3 regions of the Arthrobacter sp. LAR12-1-1.1 genome follow, and region 1 is predicted to be linked to each of the others. Evidence: riboswitches for the same ligand, from Rfam matches in the RefSeq annotation. Region 1 holds a riboswitch; each other region holds the start of a gene.
What was found. A riboswitch is a leader RNA that binds a small molecule or an ion and turns the genes downstream of it on or off. The one in region 1 is predicted to bind S-adenosylmethionine.

Region 1 (7,086 bases):
TGCCCAGGTGGGGTCGAAGCCGACTGCCAGCAGCACAACGGCCGGAATCAGGGTCACCACGCGGCGGGCCATGACAGGGATCCGGATCTTGAGCAGACCCTGCATGATGGTTCCGCCGGCATAGCAGCCCACCGATGTCGATGCCAGGCCGGACGCGAGCAGCCCGACTGCGAAGATCACGCCGACGATGGGCCCGAGGTTGGCGGTGATGGCGGCGTGCGCGCCCTCGATTGTGTCCGTGCCCTCTTCGCCGCCGAGGGTGGAGGCGGCAAGGAGCAGCATGCCGATGTTGACCAGGCCGGCGATGGCCAGCGCGGCCACGACGTCGAACCGGGTAGCCCGGACCAGGCGCGCGACGGCCGCCGGGGGAACATGCTGGTGTTCGTCTGGCCGGTGCCGGTCCCGGGACAGGGCCGAGTGGACGTAGATGGCGTGCGGCATGACGGTGGCGCCTAGCATGCTGGCGGCCAGCAGCACCGTGTCCGGGCCCTGGAAGCCGGGCACGAGCCCGGCCAGGGCCGCCCCCGGATCCGGCGGGCTGATGAACAGCCCGGCGAGGAAGCCGATGGTGATGATGCCGAGCAGGAACATGATGATGAATTCGAAGGGCCGCTGTTTCTGCCGGGCCTGCACCGCGAGCAGGAGCATCGACACCGCGCCGACAATCACGGCGCCGAGGGGGAGTGGGAGTCCGAAAAGCAAGTACAGGGCGATTGCCCCGCCCACTACCTCTGCGAGGTCGGTGGCGGCGGCCACGACTTCGGCCTGCAGCCAGAAGGCGCGCCGCCAGAAGGGCTTGAGCCGCTCGCCGAGAATCTCCGGGAGGCTCTTGCCCGTGACGATCCCGAGCTTGGCGGACTGGTACTGGACCAGGACTGCCATGATGTTGGCGGCCACGAGGACCCACACAAGCAGGTAGCCGTATTGGGCGCCGGCGGTCAGGTTGGCGGCCACGTTTCCGGGGTCCACGTACGCGATTGACGCCACGAACGCTGGCCCCAACAGGCCGATCAGCGCCCTGCGGGCACCCGGATGCTTGTAGGTCTGTGCGCCCTGGGGCGGTTGCTCGTGGCCCTTTACATCCAGCACTGCCGCTCCTGTGATTTGGCGCGTCCACGTTGACGCGATGATTGGCTGGCCGGAATAGCAGCCAGTGTCAAAGTTTTGTGCGACTACAAGTAATTATTAGGTATACCGAAACGATAAGCCCCGGCGATGGCCTCACGCAATCCGGAAGGCCCGCCACGTCTGGGTCAGGTAAGGCAACCGGAGCACGTCGCCGGGGGCGTGGCCCAGGTGCTCGTGCAGGTACCAGTCGAGGTTGGCCATGACTTTGGCCCGGGTGGACTCCGATGCCGCGAGGTAGTAGCTGCGGGACTTGGTCAGCTCCTGGATGTCCTCCGTGGTGACGGAATCCTCCCACCGGGTCAGGTGGCTCTCCACTCCGGTGAACTCGGGGCCCACCGGCGGGCGGAAGTGTGGCTTGAGGACGTCCCCGGCGTGCATGATGCGTGAGAGCCGGTGCACCCAGGGCACAGCGGTGTCCAGTTGGTTCCAGGTCAGGCCCAGCACGCCGTGCGGCCGCAGGATCCGGGCAATCTCGGCGCTGGCCAGGCGAGGGTCGCACCAGTGCCATGCCTGGGCGACCGTGACGAGATCGAACGTCTCTGGCTCCAGGCCCGTCTTCTCGGCACTGCTCTCGATGGCGGTGACACCGGGCAGGGTCCGGCGCAACTGCTCGAGCATGTCCGCTGAGGGGTCAACAGCCACCGTGCGCAGTCCACGTTCTGCCAGAAGCGCCGTGAACTTTCCGGTGCCGGCGCCAATGTCCGCGGCGTCCTTGGCCCCCGCCGGAATCAGCCAGTCGGCCGACTCCTGCGGATAGCTAGGGCGGACGCGTTCATAGTGCTCCCCGCCGTCCTGGAAGCTTTGTCCGAGTTCCTGGCGACGTTCACTGTGCAGTTTGGGGCCACTGTGCAGTTTGGAACCACTGTGCAGTTTGGAGCTACTGTGCAGTTGGGGTCCGCCGCTTGCCACGTGCGATCTCCTTCGGGAAGGTCCTGCTGGTTTCAGATACCTTTCGAATTTACCGCACCGGCGCTGGGGTCCTGATCCTGCCTCGGGTTAGTACACCTGCTTAGTCCGCCGTGCCTAGTCCTCCGTGCACGGCGCGGCACCAGCGGTGCCCGGGGTGTTCGGCGCCCAGTGAGGGTAGCTGCGGGTATCGTTGGCCGGCACCCAGCGGCCGGCGTCCACCACGTAGTCCCAGCCGAGTCCCGTTTGCCGCAGCTGCTGCAGGCCGGCCAACAGGCGCTCGGCGTCCTCCAGCCGTGAGCCGAGGCCGAAGCTGGCGCGCAGGGAGCCTGCAGGCAGGCCGAGCCGCTTGAGCAGCGGGTGGGCGCAGAAGCGGCCGTCGCGCAGGCCAATGCCGTGTTCGGCCGACAGGTAGGCGGCCACCAGCCCGGCGTCGTAGCCTTCCACCGAAAAGTTCACGACGCCGATGGTGCCGGTGCCCGGTAGATCGACTCCGGGGGAAGAAGCGGGAGTCGAATCGGCAAAGATCCGGTGAACGGTCACGCCGTCAATGCCGTGCAGACCCTCGACGAGGAAGGACCGGATGGCGTCCTCGTGGGCCTGCCACTGCTCCGGGTCCAGGGCCGCGATCACTTGGGTGGCGCGGGCCAGGGCGGCCGCGCCGAGGACGTTCGGCGAGCCGCCCTCGTGCCGGGCGGGTCCGGTGGTCCAGCTGACGGAGTCGAGCCGGGCGTCCCGGACCGCGCCGCCGCCGGCCAGGTGCGGGGTGCCGGCGTCGAGCCAGTCCGTCCGCCCCACCAGCACGCCGGCGCCGAACGGGGCGTAAAGCTTGTGCCCCGAGAAGGCGAGGTAGTCGACGTCGTCCGCGGCGATGTCGATCCGCCGGTGCGGGGCCAGCTGCGCGGCGTCGACGACGATCCTGGCGCCGTACTCGTGCGCCAGTGCGGCAAGAGTCCGGATCGGCAGGATCTCCCCGGTGACATTGGAAGCGCCGGTGACGGCCAGCAGACTCACGCCGCCGCGGGCGAGCTCGTCCCGCAGGCGGTCCACAGTGGCCGCGAGGGTGGGGGCGGCCACGACGCTGCGGTGCGGGACGTTCTGCCAGGGCAGGAGGTTGGCGTGGTGCTCGATGTCGAGGTAGAGGACCTCGCCCACCGGCCGTCCGTCGCGGAGCGGCAGGCAGCCGGCCAGCAGGTTCAGGGAATCGGTGGTGTTGCGGGTGAAGATCACCGAATCGTCCGGCCGGCCGCCCACGAAGTCCCGCACGATGTCCCGGGCGTTCTCGTAGACGGACGTGCTGATCTGCGAAGCGTAGCCGGCGCCGCGGTGCACGCTCGCGTAGTACGGCAGGATTTCGTTCAGGTAGGCCGAGACGACGGACAGTGCCGGGGCGGAGGCGCCGTAGTCGAGGTTGGCGTAGCGGGCGTGGCCGCCGGTGATCAGCGGGGCCTGGATTTCGGCGCCGGTGACGGCGGCCAGCGGGCGGGCCGCAGCGGCGTGGAATTCGGGGGCTGCGGGAAAAATGGCAGTTGTCATGGGACCTCACTCGACCAGGACCCCACATCATGGGAATCCGCGCTTGCCGGGTCCGTTCCGGACCGGCCAGGTCGTCACCCGGGGCACCCCACCGCGTCTGGAGGGTTGCCGGCCAGCAAACCGGGGTTTAGCGCTGGCACTCGTGACCTGCATCGAGCGTAGGACATCCGCGCAGCCGGGGAAAAGACGGCCAGCGATTGTGAAGCGGATTGTTACGTGCGAAAAACGCATGTTCGTCGAACAAAAAGCGGCGGCAGGCCCCGGGTGGGGGCTGCCGCCGCAGTTTGTTCGATTGCGCCGTGATTGAGCCTAGAGGAGGTCGTCGAGTCCGGGGTTGAGCCGCTTGAGGACTTCCGAGTGGAGGATCGAATTGGTGGCGAGGGCGTTGCCGCCGAAGGGGCCGTCCTCGCCCTCGAGCGACGTGAAGCGGCCGCCGGCCTCGGTCACGATCGGAACCAGCGCGGCCATGTCGTAGAGGTTCAGCTCGGGTTCGCAGGCGATGTCCACAGCCCCCTCGGCCACGAGGCAGTACGACCAGAAGTCACCGTAGGCGCGGGTACGCCACACTTCCTCGGTGAGGCCCAGGAACTCGTCCAGGTTCCCGCGTTCCTTCCAGCCGCCAAGGCTGGAGTAGGACAGCGAGGCGTCCTCGAGCTTGGAGACGTTGGATACTTTCAGCCGAGTGGCGGCGGCGAGCGAGCGGCCCGTGTAGGCGCCCGCACCCTTGGCGGCCCACCAGCGCTTGCCCAGTGCCGGTGCGCTGACGACGCCGACCACCGGCTCGCCCTCATCGACGAGGGCGATCAGGGTGGCCCAGACCGGGACGCCGCGGACAAAGTTCTTGGTGCCATCGATCGGGTCAATGATCCAGCGGCGGGAGCCGTGGCCCGAGCTGCCGAATTCTTCGCCCAGGACCGCGTCGCGCGGACGGGACCGGGAGAGCTGGCCGCGGATGGCCTCTTCGGCGGACTTGTCGGCATCGGTCACGGGCGTGAGGTCCGGCTTCGTCTCGATCCGAAGGTCGAGCGCCTTAAAGCGGCTCATGGTCTGGGAATCGACCGAATCTGCCAGTACATGGGCAAGGCGCAGGTCATCGTTGTAGCTCGAAGCGGGTTGGCTCATGGTTCCAAACTACCGTCAAACCGGGCCGCCGGGCGGGAGGCCGCGGCACGGCGCCGCAGGCCCTGTTGCCGGGCGGGCTTAGGAAACGGTGCCCAGTTCCTTGGTTTCCTGCGCTTCCAGCCGCGGATCCGTGCCCAGCAGCCGGCGCAGGGACGCGAGCCTGGCGGGTCCGGAGGGCCCCGCGTGCCCGGCCGCAACCCACTTGTCGACGCCGCAATTGACGGCGGTGGAGTCGTGTTTGCAGCCGCGTTCGCAGTCGTCGGTGCCCGGTTCCAGGTCCGGGAAGGAGCGGAGGATCCGGTCCGGATCCACATGGGCCAGCCCGAAGGACCGGATGCCTGGGGTGTCGATGATCCAGCTGCCGGCTGGCGCATCGTTGACTTTGAGCGCCAGGGCGGAGGAGGACGTGTGGCGGCCGCGGCCGGTGACCGCGTTGACGCCTCCCGTGGCCCGCTCGGCCCCGGTCAGGGCGTTGACCATGGTGGACTTGCCGACGCCGGAATGGCCCAGCATCACGGTGACCTTGCCGTCGAGGTAGTCGCGCAGCTGGGACACCGCGTCCTTGTCGAGCCGGGCGGAAAGCCCGTCGTCGGAACGGGCGTCGATGCCGGAAGCGGCGGAGTCCGCGGTCTTGGAGATGATGACGGGGAAATCGAGGTGCTGGTAATTGGAGAGCAGCTCGGCGGGATCCTTGACGTCGGCCTTGGTGACGAGCAGCAGCGGCTCGATGCCGGCGTCGTACGCGGCCACCAGTGCACGGTCGATGAACCCGGTCCGCGGCTCGGGATTGGCGGCGGCGACCACCACAACCAGCTGGTCGGCGTTGGCCACGACGGCGCGTTCGATCGGGTCCGTGTCATCGGCGCTGCGGCGCAGGAGCGTCTTGCGGTCCTGGATCTTGACCAGCCGCGCGAGGGTGTCGGGCTCGCCGGTGACGTCCCCGACGAGGGACACGAAGTCGCCGGCGACCACGGGGTTGCGGCGCAGCTCCCGGGCCCGTGCCGCGATGATCTTGCGTTCGTCGGGAGTTCCTTCGCCGACGACGGCGGTGTAGCGGCCGCGGTCAACGGTGATGATGCGTCCGGTCACGGCGTCGTCGTAACTGGGCCGGTCCTTGGTGCGGGGGCGGGTGCCCTTCTTGTTCGGTCGGATCCGGACGTCGGACTCGTCCCAGGAATCAGTGCTGCGTGCCACCGGCGGTGTCCTCATCTGCGGCGGATCCCTGTGCCAGCATCGCTTCCCAGAGTTGCGGGAAATCGGGCATGGTCTTGGCCGTGGTCGCGATGTCCTGGACCTCTACGCCGGGCACGGCAAGGCCAAGGATGGCGCCGGCCGTGGCCATGCGGTGGTCCGCGTAGCTGTGCACCACACCGCCGTGCAGCGTGGCCGGGCGGATGATAAGACCGTCGGCGGTCTCTTCTGCGTCGCCGCCGAGGCGGTTGATTTCGGTGACGAGGGCAGCGAGCCGGTCCGTTTCGTGGCCCCGGAGGTGGGCGATGCCGCTCAACCGGGAGGGGCCGGCGGCGAGGGCGCAAAGCGCCGCCACGGTGGGGGCGAGCTCGCTGGTCTCGTCGAAGTCGCCGCCCTTGATCTCCGGGCCGCCGCTGACGGTCAAGGTGCCGCCGTCCACTGTCACGGTTGCGCCCATAGCGGTCAGGATGCCGCGCCAGAGGTCACCGACCTGCGTGGTCTTCGCGGGCCAGTTCGGGATCCGCACGGTGCCGCGGGTGGCCAGGGCCGCCGCGAGGAACGGCCCGGCGTTCGAGAGGTCCTGCTCGATCCGCTGGTCGAAGGCGCGGATCGGGCCAGGGGAGACGACCCAGTGGTTCGGCACCGAGTCATCGACCGCCACGCCCACCCCGCGCAGCACGGCCACGGTCATGTTGATGTGGTCCAGGCTCGGCACGGGCTTTCCGACGTGTTCGAGATGGAGTCCCTCGGTAAAGCGGGCCCCCGCCAGCAGCAGGGCGGAGACGAACTGGGACGATGCGCTGGCGTCGATGATGAGGTGGCCGCCGCGTACTTCGCCAGTGCCGTGGACGGTGAAGGGCAACGACGACGCCGAACCGCCGTCGGGTGCGGTCACTGCCACTCCCAAACCGGCCAGGGCCTCGATGATGGTGCCCATCGGGCGATTGCGGGCGTGCGGGTCGCCGTCGAAGCGGGACTCACCGCGGCGCAGCGCCGCCACCGGAGGCACAAAGCGCATGACCGTGCCGGCCAGGCCGCAGTCGATCGCGGTGTCCGCCGCGTCGCCGTCAATGCTGATCGGGATGATTTCCAGGTCGGGGCCGAAGGCGCCGTCGCCGGGAACCTCCGTGACGGTTGCCCCCAGCTGCCGCAGGGCCTCAATCATCAGTGCCGAGTCCCGGGAGTGCAGGGGGGCCCGCAGAC
Region 2 (7,086 bases), on a different contig from region 1:
ATCTTCACGTCCGCGGACGGCCGGGTCCTGGAGGGACCGACGTCGACCGTTCTGCTGGCCCACCTGGAAACCGCGGACGACGGCGCCGGTGGCGTCCGCACAACCCGGCGGCTCATCACCCCGCAGCTGGACAGCGGCATTCTGCCGGGGACCTCGCAGGGCGCCCTGTTCACCGCCGCCAAGGCCGCCGGCTGGGAGCTGGGCTACGGCCCGCTGGAGCCGAAGGACCTGCTGGATGCCGACGCGGTCTGGCTGATCTCCAGCATCCGGCTCCTGGCCCCGGTGAACCACATCGACGGCCAGGAAATCGGCACCCCGGAACTGCGACGCCAGCTCACGGCCGAACTCAACGCCCTGTTCGCCACCATCGAATAGTGCGGCCAGGCCGGTGCTGCACGGCAGGCGCCGCTGATACTCACCGGTTTTGCGGCCAGGGACCGCAGTAACGACGGCGGTTTGTGGGAACACGCCGTCCTCCGGCCTCAAAGGTGGGGAGACTCAGCGACTGCGTGAGCACACCGTTCTGCCGGGCCGCGCTTCACCCCAGGGCGTCCGCGGGAACCGCCGGGCACCGCCGGAACGAGGCCGGGTTGAACGCCGGGAGCATGAACGTGGCCAGCACGGCGTCGAGCATTTCCGGGGCCCAGGTGCTGTTCTCTCCCAGGGTCGCGCAGACGCCCAGTACCACGGGGGTTCCGTCCGCGCGGCGGCGAATCCGGACCTGGACCGGCCCGGTCAGCCCGAGCGTGCGGACGGCGGCCAGGCCCAGCTTCCGCACGTCCCCGGCCTGGCTCGCCGGCACCCTGCGGCTGACTTCGTCGCTGCCGGCGTGTCCATACGGGGTCCTGGTCTTCTCGAGGACCACCGCCACCGGCGCCATCGCGTTGCGTGCCGGAGTGCCGAACACCAGGCACACGTAGTCGGCGCCCGGGACAAACTCCTGGACAAGTTGCCCCGCCGGCATGTTCTTCCAGCTAACCGAGGCGGTTCCGGCCAGCACGTGGACACCATGGGAGCCTTTGAAGACCCGCGGCTTGACCACCACGGGCCCGGTGAGGGAGGCGAGGGATGCCGGCGCGGCGGCGAGGTCGCCCGGAACCGCGAACTGGGGCACCGGAATCCCGGCTGCCTGCAACGCCCAGGTGGTAAACAGCTGGTCGTTGGCGAGGGCCACCGCGGCGGGGTCGCCCACGATGATCCGCACGTCCTGGGCGAAACCGGCACGGGCCGCGGCCAGGACCGGAAGTTCCACAGTCAGGGTCGGAATGATGACGTTGATGGCTTCACGGTCCACCAGCCGGCGCAGGTCCAGGATCATGTCCGGGTCCGTCGCCGGCAGGAGCCTGACCGCGGCCGCGGCGGGGGCATCCTCCGCCTGGCGGGAGTCGGCGCGGGCGTCGGAGCCGAGATACGGGAGTCCGCGGGCTTCGAGCTGGGCCGCGACGGTCCGGCCGGCGGCGCTTGCTATCCCGGTAACCAGTATGCGCGGGCCCACAATTGCTCCATTCCGCCGTCACCGGCCGGGCCATGGCTGTAGCTCCGACGGTTCCGGCCACTGATTCACAGACAACTTGTTTTGATGGACAGACGGCTCGATTCACGGACAGCCCGAATAACCTGAGAATCCGGCCGACACGTCGGCCATGTCCTCCAGTAGACGGCGAATCGTCCGCGCACACACGAGTGGGCTGTACCCGAAATTGGAGCCCGCCACTACTCGGCCGCGCCCCGCCCCACGCTGGGCCCGGCCGGCGCCAGCGCCTGGGCGTGGCCCGGTTACGGAACATGACGACGACGGCGGTGCGGGCCGGCGTCGTAGGTGTTACGTTTTTGGGGAGTAATGAGAACCGGTGCCAAGCCCTGACTGGCCGGTCGGCAACCCTCCCTTTTCGCGGCGGGGTGCCTCAGGTGAATACTCGGCAATCGAGAATTCGAGCTGCAAGCGTGAAAGAGGAGATCCGTCGTGCCCCCCACGTCAACACCCGCGGTACCCGAAATACTCAGCACCACAGCACGCAGTGCACCACCTGCCGGCGAGGAAAGACTGGCCTACCGGCTGTTCACCGGCACGGATGACCGCGCCTTTTGTGAGCGCGTGTCCGCCGCCCTGGCCGAGGGCTATGTCCTGCACGGAAGCCCCGCCGCCACCTTCAACGGCAGCACCGTGATCGTGGCGCAGGCGCTGGTCCTGCCGGCCGCGATTGCGAGCGCGGACGCCGCCGTGGCCAATGCAGTCGATGAGCTCGATGCCGACGAGATTGACGCTGTTGGGGCATTCGAGGGCCACGCATGAGCTACGCCGGAGACCTCAGCCCCCATGAGGCGTGGGCCAAGCTGGAGGCTGGAGCCCTCCTGGTGGATGTCCGGACCGAGGGCGAATGGGCCCACATCGGCATCCCGGACACGACGTCCGCGGGCGGAAAGCGGAACGATCCGCTTTTCATCCAGTGGAACCTCGCCGGCGGCGTACCGAACCCGCACTTCGTGGAACAGCTAAGGCGAGAGGCACCGGAGGACTCCGCCGTCGAACTGGTGTTCCTTTGCCGCTCCGGTGTCCGCTCGATCGCCGCCGCGACGGCCGCGACGGCCGCCGGATACACCTCGTACAACGTTCTTGAGGGCTTCGAAGGCGAGACCGACCGTTTTGGCGACCGCACCGTCAACGGCTGGAAGAACCGCGGCCTGCCCACCAACCTTGGAAAGATCTGATGACTTTCAATCCCGACGCCGCCGGCTGGGCCGCCGACACCCAGGCTGTCCGCGGCGGCCTTGACCGCACCGGCTTCCAGGAAACCACCGAGCCGATCTTCCTCAACTCCGGATTCGTCTACGAGTCCGCGGCCGCCGCCGAGCGTGCCTTCACCGGGGAAGACGAGCGCTTCGTCTACTCCCGCTACGGCAATCCGTCCGTCGCCACGTTCCAGGAGCGGCTCCGGCTGCTCGAGGGAACCGAGGCGTGTTTTGCGACGGCGTCCGGCATGTCCGCCGTCTTCACCGCGCTGGGCGCGCTGTTGGCTGCCGGCGACCGCGTAGTCGCAGCCCGCTCGCTGTTCGGCTCGTGCTTTGTGATCCTCAACGAGATCCTGCCGCGCTGGGGTGTCGAGACGGTCTTCGTGGACGGCCCGGACCTGGAACAATGGCGCTCTGCCCTGTCCGAGCCGGCCACGGCGGTATTCTTCGAGTCGCCGTCGAACCCCATGCAGGAAATCGTGGACATCGCCGCGGTGAGCGAACTGGCGCATGCGGCCGGGGCCACGGTGGTGGTCGACAACGTCTTCGCCACCCCGCTGCTGCAGCGCTGCGGAGAGCTCGGCGCGGACGTGGTGGTCTACTCCGGCACCAAGCACATCGACGGCCAGGGCCGCGTGCTCGGCGGGGCGATCCTGGGCACCAAGGAATTCATCGACGGGCCCGTCAAGCAGCTCATGCGGCACACCGGTCCGGCGCTCTCGGCCTTCAATGCCTGGGTGCTCACCAAGGGCCTGGAGACCATGGCCCTGCGCGTCAACCATTCCTCGGCCTCCGCCCTGCGGCTGGCCGAATGGCTCGAGGGACAGCCTGCGGTCAGCTGGGTCAAGTACCCGCTGCTGCCATCCCACCCGCAGTACCCACTCGCCGTGAAGCAGATGAAGGCCGGCGGGACGGTGCTCACGCTGGAGCTTTCGCCCTCGCCGGGACGCACCGCGAAGCAGGCCGCCTTCGCGCTGCTGGACGCGCTGCGGATCATCGACATCTCCAACAACCTGGGTGATGCCAAGACGCTCATCACGCATCCTGCGACTACGACGCACCGCGCGATGGGCCCGGAAGGCCGTGCGGCGATCGGGCTCAGCGACGGCGTGGTCCGGCTTTCGGTGGGCCTGGAGGACGTGGAGGACCTGATCCGCGACCTCGGCCAGGCGCTCAAGCAGGTCTAGCGCTCAAGCAGGTCTAGCGCTCAAGCAGGTCTGGGCCAACGCAGGTCTGGGCCAACGCGGGCGGGGTGGCCGGGAAGGCCCCGGTCCGAAAACCGGACCGGGGCCGGGACGCGGGCTAGAGGTTTGCCAGCAGGGCCTTCATTTCCTGGATTTCAGCTTCCTGGGAGGTCACGATTGCCTTGCTGAGGATGAGGGCTTCCGGGTTCTTGCCTTGGCTGCTTTCAGTCTTGGCCATCATCACCGCGCCCTCATGGTGGGCGATCATCCGGGTCAGGAACAGCTTGGCCGCATCGGTTCCCTGGGCGGCGTCGAGCTTGGTGAGATCGTCACCGCCCATCATTGCGTCGCCCATGCTGTGGCCGCCGGCCATCTGGGTGGGTTCGTTCCAGGTCTTGAGCCAGACCGTCATCTTTTCGATTTCGGGTGCCTGTGCAGCCTTGATCTTCGTGGCGAGTGCGGCGATCCGGGCGTCCATGCTCTGCTTCTTGAGCATCATGTCGCTCATTTCCACGGCCTGGGCGTGGTGCGGGATCATCTCCTGGGTGAACATGGTGTCTGCCGCGTTGTGGTCCGAGGCGGCGGGGGCCGGGCTGGACGACATGCCCATGCCGCCGCTCATGCCGGGCATGGTGCCGGCGGGTGAACTTCCGGAGTTGCCCGCGCAGCCGGCAAGGGCGATGGCGGCGGCGATGCCAAGGGCAGAAATGGTCAGGGTCTTCTTCATGGGGGTCAAGTCCTTCAATAGCCAAAATGGCGTTGTTGCACGCCTGCGGATGGCACGCCCGCGCCGGGGGAAAAATCCGGCCGGAACGTGTGGGGTAAGGAGGGGCGCCGGGCACCACACGGCAAGGCCCCGTCTTACGTCCGGCTGATGGACAGATCGCCCGGCGAAGGACTTGCGGGCAGATACGAGTAGGTCAGGATCGCGCCGCCGGCGCGCGCGTCCGGGTTGTGGAGCGACGCCGGAGCCATGCCGGGAGGGGGAGCGGCCAGGGAGCCCGCGGCCGCCGACGGCACGCAGGCCGGGTGCATCGACGCAGGATCGGTGCAGCTCGACTGGCACACACACGACGCCGATGGCAGGGCGGCCCTGCCGCTACCTGTCAGCCCGGGACCCGGACTGGTCGCAGGCGGCGGAGCCATCGCGTCATGGGCAGTTGCCCCGGCCCGCGGGGAATGGGCCGCGGGATCGGATGCGAAACTGTGTGCCGTCTGGGAGGACAACCCTGCGGGGTCCGTGGAGGAAGTCACCGCCGTCATGGCATGAGCGCCATGCATACCGGTCATGATGTGCATCCCTAGGAATCCGGCCATGACGGCAAGCAAGCCCACGAGCAGGAATCCGCGGCGAAGCGCGGCTGCGGCATGGTGCATGAACGCTGCGGCCATGGCATTCTCCCTCCGGACAGCAGTGATCGGATGTCGGACAGGCTAAGGCTACATGCCGGGTGTTGGCCGGGCCGTTGCCGGGACACGTGCTGCCGTGCCTAGCGGACCTCGATCACTCCCATCATTCCTTGGTCCTCGTGGTCCAGGATGTGGCAGTGGTACACGGAGCGGCCGGCGAAATCCTTGAAATTGATCCTGACTTTCACCTGTCCATTGGCGGGCACGTTGACGACGTCCCGCCAGAGGGGTGCGTCCGGGGTGGTGCCTCGTGCCTCGATGATCTGCATCGGCCAGACATGCAGATGAAAAGGATGGTCCATCGGGCTGGGATTTATCAGGGTCCACTCTTCCACTGTCTGCGCGGCCGCGGTGGTGTCGGTCCGGCTTGCGTTGAATTCGCGGCCGTTGATGGTGAAGCTCATCATGCCCATCCCCATACCCATGCCGCCGGCGGCGAAGGTCAGCTGCCTGTGCGCGGCAACGACCGCGTTCCTCAGGTCCGCCGGCGCAGGCTGAGTTGGCACCGCCGGTGGAGCCGGGGCCGGGGCGCCGGACACCGACAGCGTCGCCAGCACGATGTCCGCTGTGCCCTGGCCGCCGTTTGGCGCTGGCCCTGCCGGTCCCATCATGCCGGCCATGCCGCCACGGTTGTAGTAGGCAGCCCTGAGAGTGGCGTCGCCCGCGGCCGCTGTGACCAGGACATCCGCACGGTTGCCCGGCGCCAGCAGCAACTCGTCCACAGTCCCGGGCGCGGGGTAGCGGCCGGAGTCCATGCCGCGAAGCTGCATCTGCTGCCCATCCAGGCGCAGCCGCAGGTAGCGGGCCACGCAGGTATTCACGATGAGCCACCGCTCACGCTCGCCTGGCCGGGCGGAGAGTTTCGGGTTGCTTTGTCCGTTGACCAGGACGAGGTCACCTTCCCGGCCGGTCATTCTGTCCATCGGCGAGGCGTCGGCGACGGTCCCGGACCCGTCCAGGGTGATGTCGGAAATGACCATGACACGTTCCCGGCTGGTGGCCACGGGGTCAGGGTCCTCGACGATGATCGCGCCAAACAGGCCAGCGAATATCTGATCCGCCACCATGCCGTGATGGTGGGGGTGGTACCAGTACACGCCGGGCGGGTGGTCCGCGGGGAGGCGGTACTCGTAGCTGAACGAGTGGCCCGGCTGAACCACAACAAACACGTTGTCTCCGTTGCCCTGGGGAGAGACGTGGAGTCCGTGGACATGCAGGTTGGTCGGGACGGCCATGCTGTTGACCAGCTCGACGGCCAGCACGTCTCCACCCCGCAAGCGCAGGGTTGGGCCGGGTACTCCTCCGTTGTAGCCCAGCGCCGATGCCTGTTGGCCGCCGAGCCGCACCGAACCCGGGGAAGCCTCGAGCCGGACCTGCAGCCGTCCGCTGCTGCTGCGCAGCGCCTCCGGCTCAGTGAACTCAGCGCCCGCTACGGGGGAGAACCGGGAGCTCACCGTCCACCAGAGCCCGGCCCCGCCGGCGACGATGCCTGCCGTGCCGAGGCCTCCCAGCAGGAGCGCATCCCGGCGGCTCATTGGGCGCACTACTGGTCCTCGGCGAGAACCTTTAGCTGCTCACGGTATTGCTCCGCGGTCAGCTCACCCCGGGCAAAGCGTTCATCGAGGATCTGCCGGGCCCGGCTCCTGCCCGGGTAGGGCCCCGGCGGTCCCTGCATCCCGCCCTGACTCCCGCCTCCGGCAAACATGCGCACCGCGACCAATACCAGCAGCGCTATTCCAACGAGCAGGAGGCTGCCCCACAG
Region 3 (7,086 bases), on a different contig from region 1:
GGTAATGTTCGGCGACGCCGTCATGGCGGCCAAGGTGGCCGACGCCATGCTCCACAACGGCGTCTTCGTCACGGCGTTCAGCTACCCAGTGGTGCCCAAGGGCGCCGCGCGGATCCGCGTCCAGCTTTCGGCCGCGCACAGCACGGACGACGTCGAGGCCTGCGTCCAGGCATTCGTGCGCAGCCGCGCGGCGGTGGCCGCAGCCTAGGGCGGCTGATCCCTGAGGCCGGGCCCCAGTTCAGCACGGGGTCCGGTCTCACTCCAGGGGTCCGGCCTGCCCCGGCCGTGCTCGTTCATCCAGGCTTCCTCCACTGGCTTATCCGCGGGACATGCCCAGCTCCGGCAGCGAGGACTGGACATAATGCCACTTCGTCCAACGGCCACGACCAACGAAGGGCATGTCCCGGGCCGGCATGCGGCAACGAGGGACATGTCCAGCGATGCGGACCGGGGAAGGGCATGTCCCGGGCCGGCACGCGGCAACGAGGGACATGTCCAGTCGTGCGGACCGGGGAAGGGCATGTCCCGGGCCGGCACGCGGCCGCGCTGGCGCAGGTGTTGGAGCGGCCTGACGCCACAATCTGCAAGGATGGGACCATGTCAGCTCATTACGATGTCGTAATTGTCGGCGGCGGTATCGCCGGCCTGTCCCTTGCCTCCACCCTGGCCGGGCAATGCAGCGTGGCCCTGATCGAAGCCGAGCAGACCCTGGCCTACCACACCTCGGCCCGCTCGGCCCGGCAACTGATTCCCAGCTACGGCCCGCCCGTGGTCCAGGAACTGACCGTCCGGACCCTGGACCTCATCGCGGCCCAGGACGCCGAACGTCCGGAACCGGTGCTCACGCCGCGCAGCTTCATGCTGATCGGGGACGACGCCACCGTCCGGGCGGAGGCCAGCGGCCACATGCGCCCCATCACCCACGCCGAGGCGCTGGAGCTGTGCCCCGCCCTTGTCCCGGAATCCTTCAGCGCCGCCGGCCTGGACACGGGATCCTTCGCCTGCAACGCCCCCGTCCTGCTCGAGGACCACCGGCGCCGTGCCGAGGCCGGCGGCGTGGACATCATCACCGGCGCCAGGGTCCATTCGGCCCAGCGGCTCGGCACCGGCTGGGAACTGGGTGCCGGGCAGGAAGGCTTCCAGTCCGCCGTCGTGGTCAACGCCGCCGGCGCCTGGGCAGACGAACTCGCCGTCCTCAGCGGCGTCGAGAAGCTGGGCCTGCAGCCGTACCGGCGCACCGCGGCGATCGTCGACGTTGAGAATCCCCTCCCGGAGGCCTGCCCGATGGTGGCGGCGGCCGATGACAGCTTCTATTTCCGGCCCGACGACGGCCAGGTCCTGATCTCGCCCGCCGAACACGTGCCCAGCGGGCCCGAGGACGCCCGGCCCTATCCCGGCGACATCGAACGGCTCGTCGCCCGGCTCAACACGATCACCACACTCGGGATCCGGGGCGTCCGCACGGCCTGGACGGGGCTGCGGACGGAGGCGGCCGACGGCGTCCCCGTGGTGGGGTTCGACGCCGAGGCCACCGGATTCTTCTGGCTCGCCGGCCAGGGCGGGTACGGATTCCAGACCTCATCCGGCATCGCGGAACTGGCCGCCGGGCTGATCCTGGCCGGCCAGGGATCCGCAGCCGCAGCCGCAGCTGCCCCGGCTGTGCCCTCCGCGCGGGACGCTAGTCCGGCATCCCGGACAGCGGAGGCGCTGGCCGCAACCCGCTGGTCCATCCGGCGCTGAAGAATGGATCCATGAGCACCCTCATCACCAATATCGCCGAACTGATGACCCAGGACGCGGAACACCGCGTCCTCCGCGACGCGGCGGTGGTGATCGAGGGGGAGCGGATTTCCTGGCTCGGCCCCGCGGCGGACGCTCCGGCGGCCGACGAAGCCGTGGACGCCGGGGGCCGGGCGCTCCTGCCGGGCTGGGTCGATTCGCACACGCACCTGATCTTCGCAGGGGACCGCACGGCCGAGTTCGAGGCCCGGATGGCGGGGGAGAGCTACAGCGCCGGCGGGATCGCCGTGACCACCGGTGCCACCCGGAGCACGAGCGACTTCGACCTCACCCGGCTGGCGATGGGCCGCGTCGCGGAGGCCGTGTCACAGGGCACCACTTACCTGGAGACCAAAACAGGCTACGGCCTGGACCTCGAGAACGAGGCCCGCAGCGCCCGCATCGCCTCTACCGTGGCGGACGAGGTGACCTACCTTGGGGCGCACCTCGTTCCCGCCGGGATAGACGCAGAGGACTACACCGAGCTGGTCTGCGGGCCGATGCTCACCGCGGTCAGGCCCTACGTCCGCTGGGCCGACGTCTTCTGCGAGCAGGGCGCCTTCAACGAGGACCAGTCCCGCCGGGTGCTGCTGGCCTGCAAGGCGGCCGGGCTGGGGCTGCGGGTCCACGGCAACCAGCTCGGGGAGGGTCCCGGCGTCCGGCTGGCCGTGGAAGTCGGCGCCGCGAGCGTGGACCACGTGAACTACCTTTCTGCTGCGGACGTCGACGCGCTCGCCGCCAGCTGGTCCGGCTGGGACGGCGGCGGCAACGGCACGCCTGGAGCCGGGCAGCGCGGCACGGTGGCCACCTGCCTTCCGGCCTGCGATCTTTCCACCCGGCAGCCGCTGGCCCCCGGCCGGGAGCTGCTCGACGCCGGCGTGCAGCTGGCGCTGGCGTCCAACTGCAACCCCGGCACGTCCTACACGAGCTCCATGGCCTTCTGCGTCACCACCGCCGTGCTGCAGATGCGCCTCAGCGTCCATGAGGCGGTGCGCGCCGCGACCTACGGCGGCGCCCTGGCCCTGGGCCGGGAGTCCGGGAGGGACGTCGACGGCGAACGCGCGGTGGGCTCGATCGCCGTCGGACACCGCGCGGACCTGCACCTGCTCAACGCGCCTTCCGCCACGCACCTGGCCTACCGGCCCGGCATCCCCCTGACGCACGCGGTGTGGCGGGCCGGCGCAGCGCAGCCGGTCCGTTAGCCAGGCCGTCCGTTAGCCAGGCGGCTCTCTGATCCGGCTCGAGCCGGTTAGAACACCATGGGCGGAGCGTCGAGGACGGTCTCGTCCACGCGCCTCTCCTCCCACTGCGTGAACGGCTTGTCGAGCTCGTACTTGCCGCGCGAGGTGCGCAGCAGGGTGCGGACCTCGGCGTTTTCCGGGTTGTTCAAGGACTCAAAATATTCCACGGACCAGTGGAACCAGCGCATGCAGAACAGCCGCATGGTCAGCCCGTGCGTCACGAACAGTGCGTTCGGGGCATAGCTGGGCTTCGACCAGTGCCGGTGCAGGGTTTCCATGAAGGAGGAAATCCTGTCGTACACATCCGAACCGGACTCGCCCTCGCGGAAGCGGTAGAAGAAGTGCCCGTAGGCGTTGCGGAGCTCCTTCTGGTCCTCGATGTCGCCGGCGATCTGAAAGTTGGCCCAGTCCTGTTCGCGCAGGCGCGGTTCCTCGATCACCCGCTCCACGAGGGGACCGAGGTTGAGCGCCTCGAGGGTCTGGTAGGCGCGCAGGTACGGGGAGACGTAGACGCACACCGGACGGCCGCCCAGCTGGCGCCGGACCTCCTCCCCGGCCGCGGTGGCCTGCTCCAGGCCCAGGGGTGTCAACGGGATCCGGTAGTCCGGAACACGGTTGTAGATCGAGGTATCGGCATTGGCGGCAGACTGGCCGTGCCGGATCATGATGATTTTCCGGGGCGCACTCATAATCCCCAAGCATAGGGCTCCCAAAAAGCCGGTGGCACCGGCGCGGCCGGCACCACGCGGGCACCAGCAAACAATCGGCAACTGCAGGCAAGATAGGAACATGTTGGTTCCCTCCCGCCGTCGGCTGCGGTTCGAAATGTTGATTGTCCTGGGCCTGTCGCTGGGGCAGTCCGCGGTCTACTCCCTGGTGCAGTTGCTGGACAAGATGACCACGGCGCCACTGGCCCAGGGGACGTCCACGCTGAACCGTTCGCAGAGCCCGCGCGAATACTTCGACCTCACCTACCAGATGCTGGACATCTTCTTCGCGCTGGTCCCGGTGGCCCTCGTGATCTACTTCCTCACCGAACACTGGCCGGCCGGAGAGCGCGGAACCTCGGCGTTCCGAAAGATCGGCTTCGACTTCGCCCGGCCCGGCAAGGACCTCCTGCAGGGGCTGGGGCTCGCCGCGCTCATCGGCATTCCGTCCCTGGGACTCTACGCCGCCGGCCGGGCGCTGGGGATCACGACGTCGATCATCCCCAGCGCGCTGGACCCGTACTGGTGGACCGTGCCGGTACTGGTCCTGTCCGCGATCCGGCACGGGATCGTGGAGGAAGTGATTGTGGTGGGCTACCTGCTGGACCGGCTCGGGAAACTGGGCTGGGGCATGCCGGCGGCCATCGCCGCCAGCGCCCTGCTCCGCGGCAGCTACCACCTGTACCAGGGGTTCGGGCCGTTCATCGGCAACGCGATAATGGGCGTCGTCTTCGCGCTGGTCTACACGCGGACCAAACGGGTGATGCCGCTCGTGATCGCCCACGCCATCCTGGACACCGTGGCGTTCGTGGGATTCAGTCTGTTCGGCAAGGCCGTGGGCCTGGGCTGAGTACCTGGCCGGCCTTTAAATGATCTCGGCCGCCATCTCCTAGGTGACATCGTTGGCACCTAAGAGATGGCGGCCGAAGCGTGGGGCAGGTGGAGCGTTAGATCGTGACCGCTCCGGAGGCTGTCTCGAAGGTGACAGAGAGGATGCCCGGAGTACCGTGCGGCGCGATCCAGTTCACGGCGACGTCTTCCAGCGGCTTTTCAACCGGCTCGCCCAGCCATTCCGTCACGCGCGCTGCCGAACCGGCAATGGTCAGTGCGGACATCTTGACTTCGCTCGCGTAGGCGTTGGACGGGTGCAGCTCCGGGTCGCCCTCCCATTTGAGCATGTAGGGCACTTGGGGGTCCGCGATGAGCCCCAGGATGCCGATCTGCTTCCAGACCAGTTCGCGGCCGTCCGGAAACTTCCGGTTGCCGTTGACGGCCGCGCGGCCCAGCCGCTCCTCGAACGGGGCGAGATCGTCAACCTCGACGCACCAGCCCATCCAGCCGCCGCCCGCTTCCGAGCGTGCCCGGACTGCCTGGCCGAACGGGGCCTTGTCCGATGCCGGGTGGTTCAGGACCTCCACGACTTCCAGGTACTTGTGTCCCGCGAGCGGGATAATCATGTTGCGTGTCCCGAAACGGGGGTGCACTCCACCCTTCACGGCTTCAACGCCGAGGGCAGACGCAATACGTTCAGTGGTGGCTGCCAAGCCATCGTGTTCACAGGCGTAAGAGACGTGATCCATGCGCATGCCATCATCTTGGCACTTTGTGATGGACCTCTCAGCTTAGGTTCCCCTAACCGTCATGGGATGTCCGACGGCGGCAGGCGCGGTGTCCCGCGAGGCGCCGCCACGGCAACCGTCTTCATCTTCGTCACAAAGCTATCCAGGGCTCCGCCGCCATTCCTACACTGAAGCCAGGTCATGAGTGCCAGCGCACAGCCCCGGCTTGCTGGCCGGCAACCCTCGTATCGCGGTGGGGTGCCCCGGGTGAAGACCTGGCCGTCCGGCGCCCGCCGGAGGGCAAGCGCGGCGCCTGTGCCGGTCCGGGCCCAAAGCCCTGGCCGGTGCTGTGCCCGGTCCCTTTGAGGAGCATCAATGTCCAACGCCTGGTCCTTCGAAACCCGCCAGATCCACGCCGGCCAGGAGCCGGACAGCGCCACCGGCGCGCGGTCCCTGCCCATCTACCAGACGACGTCGTTCGTGTTCCCCAGCGCCGAAAGCGCCGCCAACCGCTTCGCACTCGCCGAACTCGCCCCCATCTACACCCGGATCGGCAACCCCACGCAGGACGCCGTCGAGCAGCGCGTGGCCAGCCTGGAAGGCGGCCTCGCGGCCCTGCTGCTCAGCTCCGGCCAGGCCGCGGAGACCTTCGCGATCCTCAACGTCGCCGAGGCCGGGGACCATGTGGTGGCCAGCCCCAGCCTCTACGGCGGAACCTACAACCTGCTCGCCCACACGCTGAAGAAATTCGGCATCTCCGTGACCTTCGTGGAGGACCCGGACAACCTGGACCAGTGGCGGGACGCCGTCCGGTCCAACACCAAGCTGTTCTTCGGCGAAGTGGTCTCCAACCCCCGCCAGGACGTCCTGGACATCGAGGGCATCTCCGATGTGGCGCACGAGGCCGGGGTGCCGCTGATCGTCGACAACACGCTCTCCACCCCGTACCTGATCCGGCCCATCGAGTGGGGCGCGGACATCGTGGTCCACTCCGCCACCAAGTACCTCGGCGGCCATGGCGCCGCGATCGCCGGCGTGATCGTGGACTCCGGCAACTTCGACTTCGGCAAGGACCCGGAGCGGTTCCCCGGTTTCAACACCCCGGACCCTACCTACAACGGCCTGGTTTACGCCCGCGATCTCGGTGCGGAGGGGGCGCTGGGCGCGAACCTTTCCTACATCCTCAAGGCCCGCGTCCAGCTCCTGCGCGACCTCGGCTCCGCCGTTTCCCCGTTCAACGCCTTCCTCATCGCCCAGGGCATCGAAACGCTGAGCCTGCGGGTCGAACGCCACGTGGCCAACGCCACCAAGGTGGCGCACTGGCTGGAGGCAAGGGACGACGTCGAATCGGTCGCCTACGCCGGGCTGCCGTCCAGCCCCTGGTACGAGCGAGGCCGCAAGTACGGGCCCAAGGGGACCGGCGCCGTCGTGGCGTTCAACATCGCCGGGGGAGCCGAGGCCGGCAAGCGGTTCGTCGATGCGCTCGAACTGCACTCGCACGTCGCGAACATCGGCGATGTCCGTTCCCTGGTAATCCACCCGGCGTCGACCACCCACAGCCAGCTCTCGCCCGAACAGCAGGCGATCGCCGGCGTCAATCCTGGGCTGGTGCGGCTTTCGGTGGGCCTGGAACACATCGACGACATCCTCGCGGACCTCGACGCCGGATTCCGCGCGGCCAAGGGCGCCTAGGCAAGCAGGGCGGCCGGCGGCCGGTGTCCCCTCGACGGGACGGCCGGCCGCCGGGCTGTCACATGGAAGTCACAATCTTCGTGATTTCCGCCCCCTGTTTCGTAGACT

Region 2: another riboswitch for S-adenosylmethionine. It lies ahead of MRBLAR12_RS22750 (DUF1737 domain-containing protein); the one in region 1 lies ahead of MRBLAR12_RS11145 (aminotransferase class V-fold PLP-dependent enzyme).
Region 3: another riboswitch for S-adenosylmethionine. It lies ahead of MRBLAR12_RS17475 (bifunctional o-acetylhomoserine/o-acetylserine sulfhydrylase); the one in region 1 lies ahead of MRBLAR12_RS11145 (aminotransferase class V-fold PLP-dependent enzyme).

Annotation. Positions count from the first base shown of each region.
Region 1 is NZ_JBEGIG010000012.1:664,993-672,078, forward strand. It holds gene MRBLAR12_RS11135 (Nramp family divalent metal transporter) at 1-1,089, opposite strand, end outside; gene MRBLAR12_RS11140 (class I SAM-dependent methyltransferase) at 1,222-1,998, opposite strand; gene MRBLAR12_RS11145 (aminotransferase class V-fold PLP-dependent enzyme) at 2,152-3,570, opposite strand; SAM riboswitch class IV at 3,605-3,718, opposite strand; gene hisN (histidinol-phosphatase) at 3,880-4,692, opposite strand; gene rsgA (ribosome small subunit-dependent GTPase A) at 4,771-5,886, opposite strand; gene aroA (3-phosphoshikimate 1-carboxyvinyltransferase) at 5,870-7,086, opposite strand, start outside.
Region 2 is NZ_JBEGIG010000078.1:139,524-146,609, forward strand. It holds gene MRBLAR12_RS22740 (aminodeoxychorismate lyase) at 1-375, shown strand, start outside; gene MRBLAR12_RS22745 (hypothetical protein) at 539-1,495, opposite strand; SAM riboswitch class IV at 1,837-1,951, shown strand; gene MRBLAR12_RS22750 (DUF1737 domain-containing protein) at 1,964-2,293, shown strand; gene MRBLAR12_RS22755 (rhodanese-like domain-containing protein) at 2,290-2,709, shown strand; gene MRBLAR12_RS22760 (O-succinylhomoserine sulfhydrylase) at 2,709-3,917, shown strand; gene MRBLAR12_RS22765 (DUF305 domain-containing protein) at 4,033-4,641, opposite strand; gene MRBLAR12_RS22770 (hypothetical protein) at 4,888-5,184, shown strand; gene MRBLAR12_RS22775 (multicopper oxidase family protein) at 5,405-6,859, opposite strand; gene MRBLAR12_RS22780 (SHOCT domain-containing protein) at 6,868-7,086, opposite strand, start outside.
Region 3 is NZ_JBEGIG010000034.1:304,857-311,942, forward strand. It holds gene MRBLAR12_RS17445 (glycine C-acetyltransferase) at 1-208, shown strand, start outside; gene MRBLAR12_RS17450 (NAD(P)/FAD-dependent oxidoreductase) at 598-1,740, shown strand; gene MRBLAR12_RS17455 (amidohydrolase family protein) at 1,752-2,981, shown strand; gene MRBLAR12_RS17460 (histidine phosphatase family protein) at 3,029-3,709, opposite strand; gene MRBLAR12_RS17465 (CPBP family intramembrane glutamic endopeptidase) at 3,810-4,577, shown strand; gene MRBLAR12_RS17470 (VOC family protein) at 4,675-5,313, opposite strand; SAM riboswitch class IV at 5,484-5,599, shown strand; gene MRBLAR12_RS17475 (bifunctional o-acetylhomoserine/o-acetylserine sulfhydrylase) at 5,662-6,978, shown strand.